One region of the Cellulomonas wangleii genome, then DNA from elsewhere that is predicted to be linked to it. Evidence: predicted binding sites of a transcription regulator. Region 1 holds the regulator's gene; each other region holds the start of a gene.
What was found. Region 1 encodes LexA, which represses DNA repair genes until DNA is damaged. Its sites were predicted from a motif close to TCGAACANNTGTTCGA; they were not measured.
Positions count from the first base shown of each region.

Region 1 (5,371 bases):
GACGGCCGAGCTGTCCCTGCCGGCGATCGAGCAGGCGGCGCGCATGGCGCGACGTCACGGCGGCGTCCCCACCACCGACCTGGACACCGCCGCGCAGCACCTCGCGAGCGTCATCGTGCCCCTGCCCGAGGGCCGGTTCCCCCGCGGGCTGCCGGAGGACGTGCGCCTGGCCGTGGCCGCCGTGCGCGACGCGGCGCGCACGCTGCTGACGGCGCTGAAGCCGGAGGCAGGTGCGCGCGACGCCGCGGACGGGGGCCGCAAGATGGCCAACTCCGCGATGCTCCTGCTGTTCGAGGTCGCCGAGCGGATGGCTGCCGACCCCGAGCAGAACGCGTCGACCGTGCTCTGGTGCGCGCGCGGGGAGGACCGCCGGGGCGTCACGACCACGCGGCTGCACGCGGCACCCCTGGCCGTGGCGGGCCTGGTCCGCAGCAACCTGCTGGCGGGGCGGACGGCGGTGCTGACGTCCGCGACGCTCACGCTCGGTGGGTCGTTCGATCCCGCCGCCCGCTCGGTAGGGCTGGCGGTGCGCCCGGACGCGGCACCCGTCGGGCCGCAGGCCGTGGCCGGTGCCGCGACGACGGGCGTCCCCGCGCCCGGTGGCACGCAGCCGCCCCCGGCCGGCGAGGAGGTCCTGCGCTGGCGCGGCCTCGACGTCGGCAGCCCGTTCGACTACCCGCGGCAGGGCATCTGCTACGTCGCGCGGCGGCTCCCGCCACCGGGACGCGAACCGGCCACGGACGCCCAGCTCGACGAGATCGCCACCCTGGTCGAGGCGGCCGGGGGCCGCACGCTCGGGCTCTTCACGTCCCGCCGCGCGGCGACGGTCGCGGCGGAGGCGATGCGCGAGCGGCTGGACGTGCCGGTCCTGCTGCAGGGGGACGACCAGCTCCCGACGCTGGTCGCGCGGTTCGCCGCCGACGAGCCGACGTGCCTGTTCGGCACCCTGTCGCTGTGGCAGGGCGTCGACGTGCCGGGCCCGGCCTGCCGGCTCGTCGTCATCGACCGCATCCCGTTCCCGCGCCCCGACGACCCGGTGCGCTCGGCCCGCTCCGACGCGGTGGCCGCCGCGGGCGGCAACGGGTTCATGTCCGTCGCCGCCACCCACGCCGCGCTGCTGCTGGCCCAGGGCGCGGGGCGCCTGGTGCGCTCGGGGGAGGACCGCGGGGTGGTCGCGGTGCTCGACCCGCGGCTGGCGACGGCGCGCTACGGCGAGTTCCTGCAGCGGTCCATGCCGCCGTTCTGGCGGACCACCGACCGCGAGGTCGTGCTCGCCGCGCTGCGCCGGCTGGCCGGTTCCGACTAGCCTCGTGCCTGGGGCGTGCGGACCGGGCGTGTGCGTCCCGGGCTCGGCTCGACGCCCGTGACGAGGGGAAACACCATGGTCGACGCCATCGAGGGCGACGAGTACGCCCTGAGCACGACGCCGTCCGTGCCGCGCCGCACGTCGAAGCTGGGCATCGTCGGCGCGGGCGCGGTGGGCTCGACCATGGCCTACGCCGCCCTGATGCGCGGTGCGGCGCGGACCGTGGCGCTGCTCGACGTCAACCGCGCGAAGGTCGACGCGGAGGTCCTCGACCTGTCGCACGGCATCCAGTTCACGTCGATGGCCGAGGTGATCGGGTCGGACGACGTGGCCGTGATGGCGGACTGCGACATCGTCATGTTCACCGCAGGCGCCAAGCAGAAGCCCGGCCAGACCCGTATCGACCTGGCCGAGGCGACGATCTCCCTGGTCAAGAACGTGCTGCCCGGCATCGTCGAGGTCGCACCGAACGCCGTCTACGTGATGGTGACCAACCCGGTGGACGTCGTGACGTACGCGGCGATGAAGATCTCCGGGCTGCCGCCCGGGCAGGTCTTCGGGTCCGGCACGGTGCTCGACTCCTCGCGGCTGCGGTACCTCATCGCGCGGCACACCGGCGTGGCGGTGCAGAACGTGCACGCGTACGTCGCGGGCGAGCACGGCGACACCGAGATCCCGCTGTGGAGCTCGTCGACCATCGGCGCCGTGCCGATCCTCGACTGGGAGGGCACGGGCGGCAACGGCCCCCTGACGCGCGAGGTGCGCGACTCCATCGCACGGGAGGTCGTCGAGTCCGCCTACCGCATCATCGAGGGCAAGGGCGCGACCAACTACGCGATCGCCCTCGCGGGCTCCCGGATCATCGAGGCGGTGCTCAAGGACGAGCGCCGGATCCTGCCGGTGTCCTCGTTGCTGGACCAGTACCTCGGCATGTCCGACGTCTGCCTCAGCGTGCCCTCGATCGTCGGTGCGGCGGGCGTGCTGGAGAGGCTCGAGGTGCCGATGTCCTCCGACGAGATCATGGGGATGCGTCGCTCCGCGGAGGCAGTCCGGTCGGTCGCACGCCGCTTCGGCTTCTGACCTCGCACGGCGGCCGCCGCCGCCCAGCGGGCCGGAAGCGCGCCGGGACGGGCGGCGGCCTGCCGACCTCGGCCCGCGGGCGCGTCAGTGCGAGCGCAGGGCGGTGACCAGCTCGGCCTTGCGCATGGCGGAGCGGCCCGTGATGCCGATCTCGGCGGCGCGCCGCCGCAGGTCCGCGACCGTCCAGTCGTCGTAGTCGCCCGCCCGACCGCCCGCGCGGCCGACCGCCGAGCGCCCGCGCGCCGCCGCGGCGTTGGCGATGCGCGCGGACTTCTCCTTGCTGTTGCCCCGGTCCCGCAGGTCCTCGTACAGCTCGGGGTCCTTCACGCTGGGGCCGGGGTCGCGACGTGCGGGCATGGTGTCTCCCTGCGGGCTGGCCGTGTGCCGGGCCGTCCGGCGCACGGCCACAGCCTCGCGCGGCGGGTGACCCGTCGCACGGCGACGCCGGCGGGCCGGCGCTACAGGCTCCGCAGGACGCTGACGACGCGTCCGAGCACGGTCGCCTCGTCGCCGTCGATCGGTGCGTAGGCCGGGTTGTGGGGCAGCAGCCAGACGTGGCCGTCGGCGCGCTTGAGGGTCTTCACCGTCGCCTCCCCGTCGATCATCGCGGCCACGATCTCGCCGTTCTCGGCCACCGGCTGACGTCGCACCACCACCCAGTCGCCGTCGCAGATGGCGGCGTCGATCATCGAGTCGCCGGCCACCTTGAGCAGGAAGAGCTCACCCTCCCCGACCAGCTGGCGCGGCAGGGGGAAGACGTCCTCGACGACCTGCTCGGCGACGATCGGCCCGCCTGCGGCGATCCGGCCCACGACGGGCACGTACGACGGGGCGGGGGCGCTGTCGCGCTCGGGCAGGTCGGTGTCCGGCGCGGGGCCGTCCGACCCGGCGCCCCACCGTGCGACGCTGCGCGCGTCGTCCGGCTGCACGACCTCGATGGCGCGGGGCCGGTGCGGGTCGCGCCGCAGGTAGCCCTTGCGCTCGAGCGCCGTGAGCTGGTGCTTGACGCTGGACGGGCTGGTGAGCCCGACGGCCTCGCCGATCTCCCGCATGCTCGGCGGGTACCCGCGCTGCTCGACCGAGGCGCGCACGGTCTCCAGGACGAGGCGCTGGCGCGTGGTCAGCCCGTCGCCGGGGACCTCGTCGGCGTCGGTGGGGGACGCGGCCGCGGCGGCGGCCCGCCCGCGGGCCTGCGTCGTCGAGCCGTGCTGCACGTCCACTGCGCCTCCTGCGTCGGTCGACGCGGGGCCCGGGGCGGGACCCGCGTGCGCCGGGCGCCGCCACCCGCGCCGGGCCTCGCCCTCGGGGACGAGCTCCGGCGACGGTCGCCGCCTCCGACGTCGCCACGGCGATGTCGGAGGTCGGTGGTGCACTCGTCGCAGTGCTCACCCTAGGGGCGGGGGGTGGTCGGATCAAACATCTGTTCGATCGTGTCTCGACGCGTGTCGGTCCGGTCTGGTAGACATCGTACAAGCGTTCGACGAACACGTGTTCGATCGAGCGGACAGATGCCGGGTCGGGTCGAGGTCGAGGACCGGGATCGACGACGAGAGGAACGCAGGATGAGCGCGATGACGACGGAACGGACGGTGCGACCGGCCGCGGGTGTCCGTGCGGTGCGTCCGGCACCCGTGGTGCGGGACGCGAGCACGCGTGCTGCGCGGCCGACGGGGCCCTCGTCGACGCTCCACCTCACGCGTCGCGGCCGGCTCGTCGTCTGGACGGTGGCCGCGCTGGTGGCGCTCGGCGTCGGCGGCGCCGCGGGCGCCTGGGCCGACGGCCCTGCGGCCGCTCCTGAGGTGCGGCGCGTCGTCGTCGCACCCGGGGACACCCTGTGGGGCATCGCGGCGGAGGCCGCCTCCCCGGGCGAGGACGTGCGGGACGTCGTGCTCGAGCTGATGGCGCTCAACGAGCTGCCCTCCGGCGGGGTGCAGGCCGGGCAGACGGTGGTCGTGCCGGCGCGCTGAGCGCACGGCGACGGGCGGAAGGCCCGCGGCGCGGCACTGCGGGCGGGTCCGCCACGCTGTGGGCCGCGACGGCGCCCACCGCGCCCCGACGGTGGCAGGGATGTTGCGGCGGCAGGCCGTACCGCTTAGCGTCGCGTGCGTCCGCGCGGCGCTGTCGAGGCGGACGTCATCTGCGCCACGCCGAGAGGTCCGCTGTGCACTGTCCGTTCTGCCGGCATCCCGACTCCCGTGTGGTCGACTCCCGCACCTCCGACGACGGGTCGTCGATCCGGCGCCGCCGTCAGTGCCCGAGCTGCCACCGTCGGTTCACCACCGTCGAGACCGCGAGCCTGTCCGTCGTGAAGCGGTCCGGGGCCACCGAGCCCTTCAGCCGCGAGAAGATCGCCAACGGTGTGCGCAAGGCGTGTCAGGGGCGACCGGTGAGCGAGGACGACCTCGCGCTCCTGGCGCAGAAGGTCGAGGAGAGCCTGCGCACGTCCGGCTCGGCCGAGATCGACGCCTACGAGATCGGTCTGGCGATCCTCGGGCCGCTGCGCGAGCTCGACGAGGTCGCCTACCTCCGGTTCGCCAGCGTCTACCAGGCGTTCGACTCCCTGGAGGACTTCGAGACCGCGATCTCGGGACTGCGTGCCGAGCACCGCGCGTCCCGCGCGGGCGAGGACGACGCACCCGCCGGGACGGCGTCGAGCGGGGTCTGACCCTCGCCGTCCGGCGTGCCCCGCAGGAATGGGCTGGCGTGGACGGCCGCGGTCGACCACGCTGGGACCGCCGGTGTGACCACGCCGGCGAGCGGAGGACAAGCACATGACCCAGGACGATCAGCCGTCGGCAGTCAGCGACGAGGCCAAGGAGAAGTTCCGGGCCGCGCTCGAGCACAAGAAGGCCCAGGGGCACCGCAGCGCGGACGGCAGCCGCAACACCGGCGCGGTCCACGGCGCGGAGACGGCGGGGCCGGTCCAGCGACGGTTCCAGCGCAAGTCCGGCTCGGCCTGACCGGTCAGGGACCGGCAGCGAGCCG
Region 1 is NZ_CP074405.1:1,704,258-1,709,628, forward strand. It holds gene KG103_RS07875 (ATP-dependent DNA helicase) at 1-1,306, shown strand, start outside; gene KG103_RS07880 (L-lactate dehydrogenase) at 1,382-2,386, shown strand; gene KG103_RS07885 (DUF7218 family protein) at 2,471-2,743, opposite strand; gene lexA (transcriptional repressor LexA) at 2,845-3,510, opposite strand; gene KG103_RS07895 (LysM peptidoglycan-binding domain-containing protein) at 3,949-4,353, shown strand; gene nrdR (transcriptional regulator NrdR) at 4,548-5,051, shown strand; gene KG103_RS07905 (DUF5302 domain-containing protein) at 5,158-5,346, shown strand.

Region 2 (5,371 bases), 440 kb from region 1:
GCGGTCGCGCCTCAGGAGGTCGCGGACCAGGGACCCAGGACCAGGTCCCACCCGCGCACGTCGGTCGCGGCGACGAGCCCCTCGCGCGCGAAGGGGTCCTGCGCGAGCAGGCCGCGCACGGCCGCCTCGTCGTCGGCGCGGAGCACCAGGAGCGCACCGGGGTCGCCGTCGGTGAACGGGCCGGACCCGAGCAGCACGCCGTCCTCGGCCTGCTGCGCCAGCCACGCCCGGTGCTCGGGGCGGACGGCGTCGCGGACCTCGGTCCGCTCGTCGTAGGTGTAGCGGACGGCGAAGATGCTCATGCCCGCATCCTGCCGGAGCGGGCAGCGCGCCCGCCACGGGCCGACGTCCGTCGCGACGGCGCCGCGGTGGCACAGTGGCGTCATGACGACGACCACCACTTCTCGCACGGTCCGGGACGGCCGATGAGCCGGCGGCTGCGCACCCTGCTGTCCGACGACCTGCTCGCCCGGGTCCACGCGCGTGCCGACGCGCACGACCGCGACAACACCTTCCCCCACGACGACCTCGCCGACCTCGTGGCGGCCGGGTACCTGCGGGCGTTCGTGCCCGAGCGCCTGGGTGGTGCCGGGCTCACCCTGGAGGAGGTGGCGCGCGAGCAGGTGCGGCTCGCGGCGGCCGCCCCGGCCACCGCGCTGGCCGTCAACATGCACCTCGTCGTCACCGGCCTGGCCGCGCTCCTGGTGGCCCGCGGCGACGACTCCGTGGAGTTCGTGCTGCAGGACGCGGCCGCGGGGGAGGTCTTCGCGTTCGGCAACTCCGAGGCGGGCAACGACCTGGTGATGTTCGGGTCCCGCACCCGGGCCGTGCCGCAGCCCGACGGCGGCTACCGGTACCACGGCACGAAGATCTTCACGTCGCTGTCACCGGTCTGGACGCGGCTCGCGACGTTCGGCCTGGACGACTCCGACCCGGCCGACCCGCGCCTCGTGCACGGCGTCGTCGCCCGGGAGGACGGCGGCGTCCAGGCGCGCGACGACTGGGACACGCTCGGCATGCGCGCGACCCAGTCGGCCACGACCGTGCTGGACGGTGCCTACGCGCCCGCGGACCGCGTCTACCGGCGGCTGCCGCCCGGACCGTCCGCGGACCCGTTCGTGTTCGCGTTGTTCGCCGTCTTCGAGACGCTGCTGGCGGCGGTGTACACGGGCATCGGGCGCCGGGCGCTCGAGCTCGGCGTCGGGCACGCCCGGCGGCGGACGTCGCTCAAGCACGGGGGCCGGTCGTACGCGCAGGACCCCGACATCCGCTGGCGCATCGCGGACGCGGCGCTCGCCCAGGACGGGGCCGAGCTGCAGGTGTTCGCCCTGGCGCGGGACGTCGACGAGCAGGCGGACCACGGCGCGCGGTGGTTCGCGCAGCTCGTGGGGCTCAAGGTGCGGGCCACCGAGACGGCACGCGTCGTCGTGGACCTGGCGCTGCGCGTGTCCGGCGGCGGGGCGTGCTTCACGGGCAGCGAGCTCGCCCGCCTGTACCGCGACGTGCTGGCCGGGATCTACCACCCGTCGGACGACGAGTCGGCGCACGCGACGGTCGCGACCTCGGTGCTGGGCCCGCCGGAGGACTGAGGGTCACCAGCCGCGGGCGGCCCACGCGGCGAGGTGAGGGCGCTCGGTGCCCAGGGTCGTGGCGTCGCCGTGACCCGGGTGCACGCAGGTGTCGTCCCGGTACCGGTCGAAGACGCGCGACGTGACGTCACCGAGCAGCTGCGCGAACCGCGCGGGGTCGCCCTGGGTGCCGCCCACGCCACCGGGGAACAGCGAGTCCCCGGTGAACAGGTGCGTGCGCCTGGCCACGGACCCGGGGGCCCGCGCGGGCAGGTCCTCGGTCAGTGCCAGGGCCACCGAGCCCGGGGTGTGGCCGCGCAGCGCCACGACGTCGAGGGTCAGGTGCCCGACCCGGACGTGGTCGCCGTGGCGCAGTCGCACCGTGACCGGGCAGCCGGTCGCCTCCTCGATCGCGTCCGCGTCGGCCGCGCCCGCGGCGACCCGGGCGCCCGTCACGGCGACGACGGAGGCCAGCGCACCCAGGTGGTCGCCGTGCCGGTGGGTGACCACCACGATGTCGAGCCGCGCCGAGCCCGAGCCCTCGCGGACGAGCGCGAGCAACCGGTCGGGGTCGGCGGGCGCGTCGACCAGCAGCTGGGCGCCCGAGCGCCGGCACGTCACGAGGTAGGCGTCGTTGTCCATCGGCCCGACGGACGCCGTGCGGATCTGCGCGTCGTCCAGCACCCGCACCCCGCTGGGACCACCGGGTTCGACGTGCCCCGTGCACGGACCCACGGGCAGCGCGGTCACGGGGTCACCGCCGCGGCCGTCACGGCCGCGCGCCGGGCGGCCGCCGCGTGGCTGTGCGCCGCGCGGACGAGCGCCAGGTGCGAGAGCGCCTGCGGCACGTTGCCGCGCATGTGCCGGCCGGCGGGGTCGTACTGCTCGGCGAGCAGACCCACGTCGTTCGCCAGCGGCACCACCGCGTCGAGCACCCGGCGTGCGCCGTCCACGTCGTCCCCCCGGGCCAGGGCGTCGGCGAGCCAGAACGAGCACGCGAGGAACGCGGCCTCGTCACCGCGCAGCCCGTCGTCGGTGCGGTCCGTGCGGTAACGGCGCAGCAGCCCCGGCGCGACCTCGAGCTCCTCCCGGACCGCGGCCAGCGTCCCGCGGGCGTGCGGACCGTCCGCGGGCACGAACCCGACCAGGACGACCTGCAGCAGCGACGCGTCGGTGTGCTCGGCGCCGTAGTGCTGCACGAAGCTGGCGCGCGCGTCGGACCACCCGTGGGCGAGGACGTCCGCACGGACCTCGTCGCGGGTGCGACGCCAGCGCTCCACGGGGCCGGGCAGGCCGTGCTGCTCGACGGCGTGCACCGCGCGGTCGAGCGCGGCCCACGTCATCACCTTCGAGTGCGTGAAGTGACGCGGCTCACCCCGCACCTCCCAGATGCCGCGGTCCGGCTCCCGCCAGTGCCGCGCCAGGTCGTCCACGAGCCGGCGCTGCAGCGACCACGTGTCGGAGGTCTCCGCGAGCCCCGCGTCGCGGGCCATCGCCAGCGCCGACATGACCACGCCCAGCACGTCGTGCTGCACCTGCCGCACGGCGCCGTTGCCCCGGCGCACCGGGCGCGAGCCGGCGTACCCCGGCAGGTGGTCGAGCTGCGTCTCGGGCAGCCGGCGCCCGCCGTCCAGCCGGTACATGATCTGCAGGTCCCGCGGGTCGCCCGCCACGGCCCGGGCCAGCCAGTCCCGCCACTGGGTCGCCTCGTCACGGAAGCCCTGCTCCAGGAGCGCCTCGAGCGTGAACGCGGCGTCGCGCAGCCAGCAGTACCGGTAGTCCCAGTTGCGCTCGCCGCCCGGTGTCTCGGGCAGCGACGTCGTGGGCGCCGCGACGACGCCCCCGGTGGTCGCGTCGGTCAGCAGGCGCAGCACCAGCAGCGAGCGGACGACGGCCTCGCGGTACGGGCCGTCGTACCCGCAGCCGCGTGCCCACAGGCCCCAGCGGGCGGCCGTGGTGTCGACCCGGCCGCTCACCGGCAGGCGCGGCGGCACGGGCTGCCACGAGTGGACCCAGGTGAGCGAGAGCTCGACGCTCTGGCCCGCGCGCAGCCTGAACCGGTCCCGGTGACGGCGGCCGTCGGCGCGAGGCAGGCGGTCCCCCCGCAGCACCAGGGAGTCGGGGCCGGCCACCGCGCGGATCGTGTCGCAGCCGTCGGCGTCGTCCTCGTGGCGCACCCACGGCTGCACGGCGCCGTACCCGAAGCGCACCACCCACTCGTGCTCGACCTCGACCTCCCCGGCCGTGCAGTCCAGGCGCCGGACCAGGTCCGCGCGTCCGTCGCCCGACGGCATGGCGTCGACCGCGACGGCCGTGCCCCGTGCGGTGCGGTAGGTCGTCTCGAGGACGAAGGAGTCGCCCCGGTAGCGCCGGGTCACGGAGGTGGCGTCCCGGACCGTCAGGAGCCAGCGGCCGTGCTCGGGCGTGCCCAGGAGTGCGGCGAAGCACGCGTCGGAGTCGAACCGGGGTAGGCACAGCCAGTCGACCGAGCCGTGCCGGGACACCAGGGCCGCGGAGTGGCCGTCGCCCAGCACGGCGTACTCCTCGACGGGGACCTGGTCGCCCAGCAGGAGGTCCTGCAGCGGGAGGTCACCGGGCAACGCGTCACCCGGCAGGAGGTCGTCCGGCGGGCTGCCCTCGGCCGTCGGGGTGTTCGGTGCGTCCATCGCCCTCAGCATGGCCCGCCCGCCCCGACGGCGCTCGCGGGCGGCCCGGGCGTGCGGGTGCGGTACCGCATCGATGCCCTGCTCGCACGTCGAACACGTGTGCGACTGTCGGTGGCCCGACGTAGACTCGTCGGCTGTGACCGATCCTCTGTCCGACCGTCTGCTGGTCCGTGGCGCCCGGGAGCACAACCTCCGCAACGTCGACGTCGACCTGCCCCGTGACGCCCTCATCGCCTTCACCGGGCTGTCCGGCTCCGGCAAGTCGTCCCTCGCCTTCGACACGATCTTCGCGGAGGGGCAGCGGCGCTACGTGGAGTCGCTGTCCGCGTACGCGCGACAGTTCCTCGGGCAGATGGACAAGCCCGACGTGGACTTCATCGAGGGCCTGTCCCCGGCGGTGTCCATCGACCAGAAGTCGACCAACCGCAACCCGCGCTCCACCGTCGGCACCATCACCGAGGTGTACGACTACCTGCGCCTGCTGTTCGCGCGCGCCGGGACCCAGTACTGCCCGGTCTGCGGGGAGCGCGTCACGGCCCAGACGCCGCAGCAGATCGTCGACCGCCTGCTCGAGCTGCCGGAGGGCACGCGGTACCAGGTGCTCGCACCGGTCGTGCGCGGCCGCAAGGGGGAGTACACGGACCTGTTCCGCGAGCTGCAGGGCAAGGGGTTCTCCCGCGCCCGCGTGGACGGCGAGGTCGTGCAGCTGGCGACGCCGCCGACGCTGGAGAAGAAGCTGAAGCACGACATCGAGGTGGTCGTGGACCGCCTGGTGTCGCGCGAGGGCGTGCAGCGCCGCCTCACCGACTCGGTCGAGACGGCCCTCGGGCTCGCCGGCGGCCTGCTCGTGGTCGAGCTCGTCGACGCCGACGCGGACGACCCGCAGCGCGAGCGCCGGTTCTCGGAGTTCCGCGCGTGCCCGAACGACCACGTCCTCACGCTCGAGGAGATCGAGCCGCGCACCTTCTCGTTCAACGCCCCCTACGGCGCCTGCCCGGAGTGCACGGGCATCGGGTCGCGGCTGGAGGTGGACCCCGAGCTCGTCATCCCCGACGACGACCTGTCGCTCGCGCAGGGGGCGGTCGCGCCGTGGGCGCAGACCTCGTCCGAGTACTTCCAGCGCGTGCTCACCGCGCT
Region 2 is NZ_CP074405.1:2,146,597-2,151,967, reverse strand. It holds gene KG103_RS09915 (YciI family protein) at 12-302, opposite strand; gene KG103_RS09910 (acyl-CoA dehydrogenase family protein) at 426-1,589, shown strand; gene KG103_RS09905 (MBL fold metallo-hydrolase) at 1,593-2,318, opposite strand; gene KG103_RS09900 (glycoside hydrolase family 15 protein) at 2,315-4,234, opposite strand; gene uvrA (excinuclease ABC subunit UvrA) at 4,383-5,371, shown strand, end outside.
Region 2: the regulator LexA is predicted to act here: its motif matches at 4,324-4,339, upstream of uvrA (excinuclease ABC subunit UvrA).

Region 3 (5,371 bases), 290 kb from region 1:
CGTGCGGCGGCGCACCGAACGCGAAGGCGTCGAGCAGGAAGCCGAACTTCTCCTGGGCCTCCTCCTGCCCGATGCCCATGACCTCGAAGACGCGCTGCTGCACGTCGCGCCGGTGGATACGGATCGAGCCGCCGCCGATCTCGTTGCCGTTGCACACGATGTCGTAGGCATACGCGAGGGCCGCACCCGGGTCCTCCTCGAAGCGGTCGATCCACTCCGGGGTGGGCGACGTGAACGCGTGGTGCACGGCCGTCCAGGCGCCCTTGCCGACGGCGACGTCGTCGTCCTCGCCGGTGGGCTTGAACAGCGGTGCGTCGACGACCCACACGAACGACCAGGCGTCCTCGTCGATCAGCCCGCCGCGGCGGCCGATCTCCAGACGGGCGGCGCCCAGCAGCGCACGCGCCTCGCTCTGCTTGCCGGCGGCGAAGAACACCGCGTCACCCGGGTTGGCCCCGACCGCGGCCGCCAGCCCGGCGCGCTCCTGGTCGGTGATGTTCTTGGCGACCGGTCCGCCGAGCTCGCCGTCCTCGCCCACCGTGACGTAGGCCAGGCCCTTGGCACCGCGCTGCTTGGCCCACTCCTGCCACGCGTCGAACCCGCGGCGGGGGGTGCTCGCACCACCCGGCTGCACGACCGCCCCGACGTACGGCGCCTGGAAGACCCGGAACGGGGTCTCGGCGAAGTACGCGGTGAGGTCGGTCAGCTCGAGGCCGAAGCGCAGGTCGGGCTTGTCCGTGCCGTACCGGCGCATCGCCTCCGCGTACGTCATCCGCGGGATCGGGGTCGGGATGGTGTACCCGATCAGCTCCCACAGCGACGTCAGCACGGCCTCGGCGAGCTCGATGACGTCGTCCTGGTCGACGAAGCTGGCCTCGATGTCGAGCTGGGTGAACTCCGGCTGGCGGTCCGCGCGGAAGTCCTCGTCCCGGTAGCAGCGGGCGATCTGGTAGTACCGCTCCAGGCCGCCGACCATGAGCAGCTGCTTGAACAGCTGCGGGGACTGCGGCAGCGCGTACCAGCTGCCCGGGGCCAGGCGCGCCGGGACGACGAAGTCGCGCGCACCCTCGGGCGTGGACCGCGTCAGCGTCGGGGTCTCGACCTCGACGAACCCGCGCTCGTCGAGCACCGCGCGCGCGGCACGGTTGACCTGGGCGCGCAGCCGGATGGCGTGGGCCGGGGCGGGCCGGCGCAGGTCGAGGTAGCGGTGGCGCAGGCGCGCCTCCTCCCCCACCGGCTCGTCGACGGACGCCGAGACCTGGAACGGCAGCGGTGCGGACTCGTTGAGGACGACGACCTCGTGCGCGACGACCTCGACCTCGCCGGTCGCGAGGTTGGGGTTCTCGTTGCCCTGCGGACGGCGCCCGACCTCACCGGTGACCTGGAGCACGTACTCCGCACGCAGCCCGTGGGCGACGGCCTCGTCGCGGATGACGACCTGGGCGATGCCCGAGGCGTCGCGCAGGTCGACGAACGCGACCCCGCCGTGATCGCGCCGGCGGTCCACCCAGCCCGTGAGGGTGACGGTGGTGCCGATGTGCTCGGCCCGCAGCGAGCCGGCGGTGTGGGTGCGCAGCACGGAAGGTCCTTCAGGTCGGGGATCCGCGCCCGGACGGACGCACCCCCGATCATAGGTGCGCCGACGGTGCCCGGCCCACGCGGACGCCCTACCGCGGGACGCCCCGCGCGCACCCGCCCCGACGGGCCGGACCCTCAGAAGAGACTGGGCTGCAGCTCGGCGGCGGCCGGCGGCGCGGGCTCCCGGTCGCTGCCCCAGCGCACGCCGTCGCCGACGTCCTGCGGGGCGCGGTCCAGCCCGTGCCGTGCGAGCAGCGGGCGGACCCGCGCGCCCAACCAGGCGCCGTACTCTGCGTGGGCGTACGACCCGCCCCGGTACACCCGGTCGTAGCCGGCCACCAGGTCGGGCCGCTCCCGCCGCAGCCACGCGAGGAACCACTCCCGGGCGCCCGGCCGCAGGTGCAGCGGCAGCACGGTGGCCCGCTGGGCCCCGGCCTCGGCGACGGCGGCGAGCAGCCGGTCCAGGTGGTCCGTGGAGTCCGTCAGCCAGGGCAGCACCGGCGCCACCATGACGTGCACGGGCAGCCCGGCCTCCCGCGCCGCGCGGACCAGCGCCAGACGCGCCCGCGCCGTCGGCGTGCCGGGCTCCAGGCTCTGCTGCAGGTCGTCGTCCAGGACGGCGATGGAGACGGCCGTCGACACCGGCACGTCGCGCGAGGCCTCGGCCAGCAGCGGCAGGTCCCGGCGCAGCAGGGTGCCCTTGGTGAGGACGGACAGCGGCGTGCCCGAGCCCGCGAGCGCCTCGATGATCCCGGGCATCAGCGCGTACCGGCCCTCCGCCCGCTGGTACGGGTCGGTGTTGGTGCCGAGCGCGACGTGCTCGCGTCGCCACGACGGCCGACCGACCTCGGCGTGCAGCACCTCGGCGACGTTGGTCTTGACGACGATCTGGGTGTCGAAGTCCGCCCCCGCGTCGAGGTCGAGGTAGCGGTGGGTGCCCCGGGCGAAGCAGTAGGCGCACGCGTGCAGGCAGCCCCGCATCGGGTTCACGGTCCACCGGAACGGCACCGCCGACGCGTCCGGCACCCGGTTGAGAGCCGTACGGCACAGCACCTCGTGGAAGGTGACGCCGGCGAAGTCCGGCGTGCGCACGCTGCGCACGAGTCCGGGCATGGCGCGCAGGTCGAGCCCGGGCAGCGCGGTGCCGTCCTGCGCACCGATCTTCTGCCCGTCCCATCGCACACGGTCATTCGAACACACGTTCGACCATGTGTCGAGAGGGTCAGCCGCCCGCCCGGCAGCCGGCCGTGCGGCAGCCGGTCGTGCGGCAGCCGGTCGTGCGGCAGCCGGCCGTGCGGCAGCCGGCCGTGCGTCAGCCGGCCGTGCGGCAGCCGGCCGTGCGTCAGCCGGCCGTGCGGCAGCCGGCCGTGCGTCAGCCGGCCGTGCGTCAGCCGGCCGCGACGACGCGCGGACGCACGTCGTCCGCCGGCGGCGCCCACGTCGCGGCGTCGGCGGGGACCTGCTCGCCCGAGCGGATGTCCTTCACCTCGTCCTGCGCGGGTGCGCCGTCGTCGGCCGGGTCGCCGACGAACCACACGAAGGGGATGCCGCGGCGGTCGGCGTGCTTGATCTGCTTGCCGAACTTGGCGGCGCTCGGCGCCACCTCGACGGGGATGCCCCGCGCCCGCAGCGCGGCGGCGACCGCGTCGGACCGCGAGCGCAGCTCCTCCGACGTGACCGCGACGAGGACCGCGGTCGGCACCGAGCGCGTCGCGCGCACGAGGCCGGCGGACAGCAGCCGGGACACCAGCCGGGACACGCCGATCGACAGACCGACGCCCGGGTAGGTCTGGTTGCCGTCCGACGCGAGCGTGTCGTACCGGCCACCGGAGCAGATGGACCCCAGGTCCTCGTGCCCGACCAGCACGGTCTCGTAGACCGAGCCGGTGTAGTAGTCCAGGCCGCGGGCGATCCTCAGGTCGGCCACGACCACCCCGGGCGCGCGCTCGGCCGCGGCGGCGACGAGCGCGCCGAGCTCGCCGAGCCCTTCCTCCAGCAGGTCGCTCGATGCCCCCTGCCGGGTCGCGAGCTCGCGCACCCGCTCGACGACGGAGGCGTCGTCGCCACTGATCGCGGCGAGCTCCAGGCAGGCGTCGGCCTGCGCGGGCGTGGCGCCGGCCTCGTCGACGAGCAGCGCCGCGACCGCCTCCGGGCCCACCTTGTCGAGCTTGTCGATGCCGCGGAGCACGGCCTCGACGTCGTCGAGACCCAGGCCGCGGTAGAAGCCCTCGGCGACCTTGCGGTTGTTCACGAGGATCCGCACCGGCGGCACGCCCAGGTCGCGCAGCGCACCGAGGGCGTCCGCCATGACCAGCGGGAGCTCGACCTCGTAGTGGTAGGGCAGCGCACCGGCGCCGACGACGTCGATGTCGGCCTGCACGAACTCGCGGAACCGCCCGTCCTGGGGCCGCTCGCCACGCCACACCTTCTGGATCTGGTAGCGGCGGAACGGGAAGGCCAGGTGCCCGGCGTTCTCCAGCACGTACCGCGCGAACGGCACGGTGAGGTCGAAGTGCAGGCCCAGCTGGCCCGCGCGCTCGGGCGCCGCGTCCGGGTCCTCCTGCAGGCGCCGCAGCACGTAGACCTCCTTGGAGGTCTCTCCCTTGCGCAGCAGCTGGTCGAGCGGCTCGACGGCCCGCGTCTCGATCCCCGCGAAGCCGTGCAGCTCGAACGTGCGGCGCAGGACGTCGAGGACGTGCTGCTCGACGATGCGCCCGTCGGGCAGCCACTCGGGGAATCCGGACAGGGGTGTGGGTCGCGCCATGGGCACGATGATCCCAGAACGCGACGCCCGGTCCCGCACCCTTCCGGGACGTGGGCCGCGCCGTCCCGGCGGCTCAGCCCCGACGCGGCAGGTACGGGTTGGTCGCCAGCTCGGTCGCCACGTCGGTGGCGGGGCCGTGGCCCGGCAGCACGCGGGACCCGCGTGGCAGGGCCGCCACCACGTCGCGCAGGGTCGCGAGCATCGCGTCATCGTCGCCGCCCGGCAGGTCGGTGCGACCGATGCCGCCGGCGAACAGCACGTCGCCGGACAGGACGACGGGTTCGACCTCCCCCGCGTCGACGAGGTAGAGCGTGGAGCCCTCGGTGTGCCCGGGGGCGTGCCGGGCGACGACCCGGACCCCGCCGAGGTCGAGGTCGACGTCACCCGTCCGGCCCACGCCCGCGCGACCGAACGGCTGGACCTGCTGCGGCTGCTGCCACGCGGCGGGCTCGACGCCGACGGCGCGCAGCGCCTGGGCGAGGGGGCCACGCGGGTCGTGGCGCGGGTCGAGGACCCCGAGCGTGCCGAACGGGTCCGCCAGCCGGTGCACGTCCCCGGCGTGCAGCAGCACGGGCACGTCGAACGCGGCGGACAACGCCGCCGCGTCCCACGTGTGGTCCGCGTGCCCGTGCGTGAGCAGCACGCCGCGGGGCCGCAGCGCGTGGCGGGCGACGATCTCGCGCACCTGCTCCGCCGTGCCGGCACCGGGGTCGACGACGGCGCAGTCGCCGTCCGGGGCGACGAGGACCGAGCACCGCGCCGCGAAGACGGGCGCGACCACCGTGAGCATCTGCATGTCCCGCACGCTAGACGAGCACCCGGACGCGTGCTGCACCGGCGCCGGCGACGGACGTCGGGGCGCACGGGACCGGGGCCACGCCGTGGTCAGCGTGCGCGACGACTGCCCGGGCTTGCCTAGACTGTCCCGGGGTCCGGCGCGTCTGCGGCGGTGGCACGTGGGACGGCAGCGGTGCAGCGGCGACGCGCACGTGCCGGCGGCACGACGAGACTGAGGAGAGCGGTGTCTTC
Region 3 is NZ_CP074405.1:1,993,395-1,998,765, reverse strand. It holds gene aspS (aspartate--tRNA ligase) at 1-1,579, opposite strand, end outside; gene KG103_RS09195 (Rv2578c family radical SAM protein) at 1,714-2,760, opposite strand; gene hisS (histidine--tRNA ligase) at 2,966-4,342, opposite strand; gene KG103_RS09185 (MBL fold metallo-hydrolase) at 4,416-5,138, opposite strand; gene KG103_RS09180 (peptidylprolyl isomerase) at 5,364-5,371, shown strand, end outside.
Region 3: the regulator LexA is predicted to act here: its motif matches at 2,769-2,784, upstream of KG103_RS09195 (Rv2578c family radical SAM protein).